2 regions of the Lysinibacillus sp. JNUCC-52 genome follow, and region 2 is predicted to be linked to the other one. Evidence: riboswitches for the same ligand, from Rfam matches in the RefSeq annotation. Region 2 holds a riboswitch; the other holds the start of a gene.
The links. A riboswitch is a leader RNA that binds a small molecule or an ion and turns the genes downstream of it on or off. The one in region 2 is predicted to bind thiamine pyrophosphate.
Positions count from the first base shown of each region.

Region 1: another riboswitch for thiamine pyrophosphate. It lies ahead of thiC (phosphomethylpyrimidine synthase ThiC); the one in region 2 lies ahead of thiM (hydroxyethylthiazole kinase).

Region 1 is NZ_CP065546.1:2,550,185-2,553,877, forward strand. Features, by position in the region: gene thiC (phosphomethylpyrimidine synthase ThiC) at 106-1,884, opposite strand; TPP riboswitch at 2,033-2,147, opposite strand; gene JNUCC52_RS12635 (AEC family transporter) at 2,195-3,124, opposite strand; gene JNUCC52_RS12640 (methyl-accepting chemotaxis protein) at 3,380-3,693, opposite strand, start outside.
Region 2 is NZ_CP065546.1:3,936,811-3,940,503, reverse strand. Features, by position in the region: gene mbcS (acyl-CoA synthetase MbcS) at 172-1,758, opposite strand; TPP riboswitch at 1,953-2,051, shown strand; gene thiM (hydroxyethylthiazole kinase) at 2,140-2,895, shown strand; gene thiD (bifunctional hydroxymethylpyrimidine kinase/phosphomethylpyrimidine kinase) at 2,895-3,693, shown strand, end outside.

The sequences.
Region 1 (3,693 bases), 1.4 Mb from region 2:
TAGATTGATTGCCATCAATCTAACACTTTTTTGCCGTAAACATGGTTATCCGCTCCGATGAATACTTTTCGCTTCAACTACCGTGCTCTAGTTTCTAGTTCTTTATCACTGATATAGTCTGCTCCCAGCGTCTTGAAATTCTTTTGCCTTTTCCTGCATCCCTTGATGAATAGCTTCTGTCGTATTTAAATCTTTTTCTTTCGCATAGTTACGAATATCTTGAGAAATTCGCATACTGCAAAACTTAGGACCACACATTGAGCAAAAGTGTGCCGTTTTCGCTCCTTCTGCTGGTAATGTTTCATCATGATATTCTACAGCTCGCTCTGGATCTAACGATAAATTAAACTGATCGCGCCAACGAAACTCAAAGCGAGCCTTTGAAAGAGCGTCATCTCGCTGCTGGGCACCAGGATGTCCTTTAGCCAAGTCCGCAGCATGTGCGGCAATTTTATATGTGATTACACCTACACGGACATCTTCTCGATTTGGTAACCCTAAATGTTCCTTCGGTGTTACATAGCACAGCATGGCTGTTCCAAACCAGCCAATCATTGCCGCACCAATTGCTGACGTAATGTGATCATAGCCAGGCGCAATATCTGTTGTGAGAGGACCCAATGTATAAAACGGTGCTTCTTTACAAACTTCCAATTGCTTGTCCATATTTTCCTTAATAAGATGCATTGGCACATGCCCAGGTCCCTCTACCATCACTTGTACATCGTGCTTCCACGCAATTTGCGTTAACTCCCCTAGCGTTTCAAGCTCTGCGAACTGCGCCTCGTCATTGGCATCTGCAATTGAGCCAGGTCGTAAACCATCCCCTAATGAAAAGGCTACATCATATGTTTTCATAATGTCACAAATCTCTTCAAAATGAGTATATAAGAAGTTTTCTTGATGATGGAATAGACACCACTGTGCCATAATTGAGCCTCCCCGCGATACAATGCCCGTTACACGATTAGCTGTAAGCGGTACATAGCGCAGCAACACACCTGCGTGAATCGTGAAGTAATCAACCCCTTGTTCAGCCTGCTCGATTAGCGTGTCCCGATACACCTCCCACGTTAAATCCTCGGCAACGCCATTTACCTTTTCAAGCGCCTGATAAATGGGTACTGTTCCAACAGGCACAGCGGCATTCCGAATAATCCATTCACGAGTTGTATGAATGTGCTTACCAGTAGATAAATCCATAATATTATCAGCACCCCATCGTGTTGCCCATGTCATTTTTTCAACTTCCTCAGCGATGGATGAGGTTACTGCTGAATTCCCAATATTAGCGTTAATTTTTACATGGAAGTTACGACCGATAATCATCGGTTCTGCCTCTGGATGATTGATATTAGATGGCATGATAGCACGGCCCGCAGCAATTTCCGCACGAACAAATTCAGGTTTTAAATTTTCACGAATCGCCACAAATTCCATTTCTGGAGTAATAATTCCTTGTCTTGCATAATGCAGTTGAGTCACATTGCGGCCTTTTTTCGCACGTAAAGGTTTGTGAGAAAGGTTCGGAAAAACATTTTCCTTTATGCGCGGGTCATCAGCATTGCGGAAACCATTATCCTCAGGCTTAATGGTACGTCCCTCGTATTCCTCTACATCGCCCCGTTCTTTAATCCACGCACTACGCAAAGCTGGCAAACCTTTTGTTATATCCACTTTGTAAGTAGGATCTGTATAAGGGCCACTCGTATCATATACCCTTACTGGTGCATTCTCCTCTTCACCAAAGCTCCCTGTTGTGGGGCTTAGCTTAATTTCACGCATTGGCACTAAAATATCTGATCGTGTTCCTTCTACATATACTTTTTTACTCCCGTCAAAGCTTGTCATAATGTTCATGTTTTTTTCGCTAACTGTTGTCATTTACTATTCCGCTCCCTTTTTCGTAAATTATGAAAAGGACCGAATCTAGCCCACTCCAACAAGTAGCATTACAAACAAAAAGCCGAATCCAAAAAATATTGGATCCGGCTGTACATGTAAGGTTACATTTATCGCAAAGTATAAGGAGTGCGAAGTTCATTAACTTTCCCACGCTGGTATGAGCCAGATCAGGTCCAAAGGGTCAAGAAACCTCAATGTGTTTCCCTCTCAGCCCGACTCATCGGACTCCCCTAGTTAAGCTATTCAGTTTGATGCTAGTGTAACAGATATTCCTAATAGATGGAAGTCATTAAGTAAAAAGCATTTCTGCCAAATAAATTACAATTGTTACTGTAATACAGCTAACAATCGTCGAAAAAAGCACTGTTTGTGCAGCGGTTTCTGACCCTAAATCATATTCAAGCGCTAAACTCGAGCTATTACGCGACGTTGGGAATGCACTTGCAATAAAGAGCGATTGGGCCACAACACCCTCTAAGCCGAGAACAAAAATTATAAGTAATGCAACGGCAGGTCCTACTACTAAACGTGTAAAACAGCTGACAAACACAGTTTTATTGAACATTGATTTAATTTCAAGCTGAGATAGCTGTGCACCAAGCGTAATAAGAGCAACAGCGATAAATCCATCAGCAACGTGGTCAATTGGAATACGAATAAATTGGGGAATGCCAATATTAAAGAAATTCATTGCTACACCTATAATGAGCGCATGAATAATCGGCATTTTTAGAAAGTCCTTCACAATGGCCATGCCTGACTTTGTTGAAGAAATTAAATTATATAAACCATATGTATAGGTCGTTACATTTTGAAAAATAACGAGAATAACTTGAATTGCCACCCCAATTGGTTGTGTCACAAAAATCATTTGTGCCACTGGAATACCATAGTTGCCAGAGTTAATAAGGACAACACTATTTTTAAATACAGCTGCCTCGGTTTTCTTTAAGCCTAGTCCCTTCGCTATAAAATGACCAAGCAACATCTGACTCCCAATAAAAAGCACAATAAATAGCGCCACTTCACCTAGCACCGATAGTTCCACACTTGTTTCATATAAATTTACAAACACAGCTGCTGGCATAAAACAATATGTAATAAGCTGAGATAGTGCTTTTAAGTTAAATTGAAATTTCTTTTGTAAAAACGCACCAAGTACAAGCAACACCAAAATAGGTGCAACAATTTTAAAGAAAATCATACCGAGATACATCATGTGAGGCGACCCCCTTTCATCTTTCTATAGTAAAACTGTTCGCAAACTAGGTCAATGCCACTCTCGGCTCAAGCTGTTGCTATAAAAAGAGGCTGTCCTTAGAAAAGGACAGCCTCAATCTCAACTTATCTACAAAGGATATTAAAGAAGTTTTATCGGCGATTTCCCACAGGGTATCGGCGATTCAGCAAAGGTCATCGGCGATTTCCATGATTTTATCGGCGATTCCTACTACCTACTACAATTTAAAAATCATTAAGCAAGTTTAAATCGGTTCACGACTTCTTGTAGTTCTTTAGAGATTTGGTTCATATTATTAATAGATTCTGCAACCTTTTGCATTTCTGCCTGTTGATCCACAGCAGATGCACTTACTTGCTCTGCAGAAGCCGCAGTTTCCTCTGAAACGGCAGAAATACTTTGAATTGCTGTAATTGCCTGATCTTTTTGCTCTAGCATTTGTGAAAGGTTTGATAATAACTCATTAATTGACGTTGCAATAGAATGAGAAAGCTCATTATTATCTTTAAAAGCTAGCTCTGTATTTTGCACTGATTCATTTTGAGCTT
Region 2 (3,693 bases):
CAACACGTTATACGTCTAAATTTCCAAAACGTTTCACTTTTAAGCAATTTTTATGTAAAAATGTTCTGTTGTTTATTATTTTACTATAAATAAATGAGGCTACAACAAAAAATCAAAAGTTCATAATAAAACATGAACTTTGATTATTCGCCTTTATTTCCTAGGAAATATTTATTGATGTGTATAATGAGCTTTTTCTTGTTGGCGTAATTCGACACGACGAATTTTACCCGATGCAGTCTTCGGTAAAGCATCTACAAATTCAATCGCTCGTGGATATTTATATGGGGCAGTCATTAATTTCACATGGTTTTGTAACTTTTTAATAAGCGTATTATCCCCTGTCTCACCTTCACGCAGGACAATAAATGCCTTCACAATATTTCCTCTTACTTCATCAGGGCTAGCAACTACAGCAGCTTCCTTTACTGTAGGGTGTTTCATTAATGCATCTTCTACTTCAAATGGACCTATTGTATAGCCTGAAGAAATAATGACATCATCTCCACGGCCCTCAAACCAAAAATAGCCATCGGTATCTTTATATGCACGGTCTCCAGTTATATACCATTCTCCGCGGAATTGTAGGCTCGTGCGTTCGGGATCTTGGAAATATTTTTTAAAGAGTGCAGGTGTTTCACGATGCACGGCAATATCCCCAACTACACCTTCAGACACAGGATTTCCAAGGTCGTCGATTATTTCTACTGTATTTCCTGGTGTCGGTTTCCCCATTGACCCGACGCGCGCTTCCATGCCAACCATTGTCCCTACAAGTAATGTATTTTCAGTTTGTCCGTAGCCATCTCGAACCTGGATATCAAATGTTTCTAAGAACACTTTTACAACTTCACTATTCAATGGTTCTCCCGCTGATACTGCTTGGCGGATTTCGCTTAAATTATAATCCTGTAAATTATTGAGTGCTGCCATAAATCGATACTCTGTCGGTGTACAACATAATACATTTACTTTAAATTTTTCAAGCAACGACAAATAAGTTGATGCATCGAATTTGCCTTTATAGACAAAGGCTGTTGCACCACTGCCTAAAGTTGCAAGGAACGGACTCCAAATCCATTTTTGCCATCCAGGTGCCGCAGTAGCCCATACTATATCATTTTCTTGTACACCTAACCAATTTGGTGCTGTTGTCCGTAAATGAGCATAACCCCAGCTATGCGTATGAACAGCTGCTTTAGGATTGCCCGTTGTTCCACTTGTATAGGCTAAAAAAGCAGTGTCTGTACTTTTTGTTGGTGTAGGATTCGTATAGTTTGTAGGATGCTCCTCCATTTTTTCAAGCAACGGTTGCCATGGGGCATGCGCATGACCAATTACATATTGCAAAATACCCTTTAGATTATTTACTTCATCAAATTGCTCAATATATGGCTCGTAAGCAATTATTCCTTTGGCATTTGCATGTGTAATGCGGTATTCAATATCCTTTGTGCGCAACATTTCTGAGCTTGGAATAATCGTTAAGCCCGCTTTCAATGCTGCTATGTATACGATATATGCCTCAACAGATCTTGGAACCATTACTAAAAGCACATCACCTTTTGTTAGTCCTTGCGAAGTAAATACATGGGCCGCCTGATTTGCTTTTTCAAGTAAATTTGCATATGTAATATGTTGAATTTCTTCATGATTGTTATAAACAATTAATGCTTTTTTAGAAGGGTCCTGAGCATACTTCTCAATCTCCTCAACAATGTTATACCATTCTGGTGCGATTAAATCCTGTCTTTTCATAATAACTGCCTCCTTATTGCTAGGTTTATTATAAAACTCATTTTTTATGATTTTCAATGGATGGACCTTATTTTCACAAAGTCATGACAATTATCATGGTTTATTATATGGCATCAGTCACTGCTTTCCAGATAATGATAAAATGCTATTGAATACTGAGAATAGGTATGTTACATTTTGGACAACTAAAAAATTCATGATTGCAGGGGGACTCATAACGAGTTGAGAAGGTAAAACCTGACCCTTTGAACCTGTTAGTTAATACTGACGTAGGGAGCAACACACATCTTATTACTGATGATAAGCTCTTTTTACGTGTACACTTCGCACGAAAAAGAGCTTTTTTGCATGCTTACGTCCATCCAAAAAAGGAGGACTACGATGATTTTTCAAACTATTCGTAAAAGACAGCCATTGATTCACTGTATTACCAATTATGTAGTTGCCAATTTCCAAGCAAATGGCTTATTAGCAATTGGTGCTTCACCTGTCATGGCCGATGAATCAACCGAAGTTGAAGAAATGGTATCGATTGCATCAGCCTTATTAATTAATATTGGCACGCTTACTACCCGTACAAAACAATCGATGTTCCTTGCTGGCAAAAAAGCAAACGCGCTAGGTATACCTGTGATTTTGGACCCTGTTGGTGTTGGGGCAACAACTTTACGAAAACAAACGGTACAGCAATTATTAGAAGCGGTTCACTTTGCTGTTATTCGTTGCAATATCGGTGAACTTGCCACGATTGCTAATGTTCATTGGCAACAAAAAGGTGTGGATAGTGGCAGCGGCTCCATATCTGTTGAAGATAAAGCACAAGAGATTTCTAAAAAATATAAGTGCATTGTCATTGTAACTGGTGAAAAAGATTTTATTACTGATGGTGAGCATTCTAAATGGATTATTGGTGGAAACGCTCGCATGACAGAAGTTACAGGGACGGGTTGTTTGTTAAGTGCTATTTGCTGTGCAGCTTATATGGCAGGTAATGAGCCATTTACTCAGTTGTGCCATACATTAACGAGCTATAAAAAAGTTGCTGAACATGCCGCTTCTTGTGCGCCATATAATGGTGATTTCGCAGTGTCCGTCTTAAATGAGCTTCACCGTTTATCGAAGGACGGTGAAAAATAATGCATATTGTGACGACAATAGCTGGCTCAGATAGCGGTGGTGGAGCTGGTATTCAAGCTGATTTAAAAACTTTCCAAGAATTAAATGTATTCGGGACATCCGTTATTACCGCTTTAACAGCACAAAATACTTTAGGTGTGAGCGGGGTGCTTCCAATTGATCAAGCTTTTGTAAATAAACAATTTCATTCACTGCTTGAGGATTTTTCAATTAGTGCAATAAAAACAGGCATGCTTTTCTCCTCAGATATAATTCATACTATTGCAGGAGCTATGTCTAATTTAAATATTCCACTTATCGTTGATCCTGTAATGATCGCCAAAGGTGGCGAAAACTTATTACAGCAAGAAGCAGTTGAGGCGTTAAAAAACGCTCTATTACCGCTTGCTACAATCGTCACACCTAACATCCCTGAAGCGGAGACGCTTACAGCAAGCAAAATACACAATTTATCAGACATCCAACAAGCTGCACAGTCATTATTAAAGCTAGGTGTTCAATGTGTCATTATTAAAGGTGGTCATCTACAGGATGATAACTTTGCAACAGATTATGTATTCTTCAATGATGGTAAAACATTTTCTATGCAATCTACTCGAATCGCAACGAAAAATACACATGGAACGGGATGTACATTTTCTGCTGCATTAACCGCTTTTATCGGTCAGAAAATGCCTTTAAAACAAGCGATTATTGAAGCGAAAAAGTTTATTCAGCTAGCCATTAGCCATGATTTATTGATTGGCAATGGCAATGGGCCGACAAATCATTTTGCTTACAAAAAATTTCTCGATACTT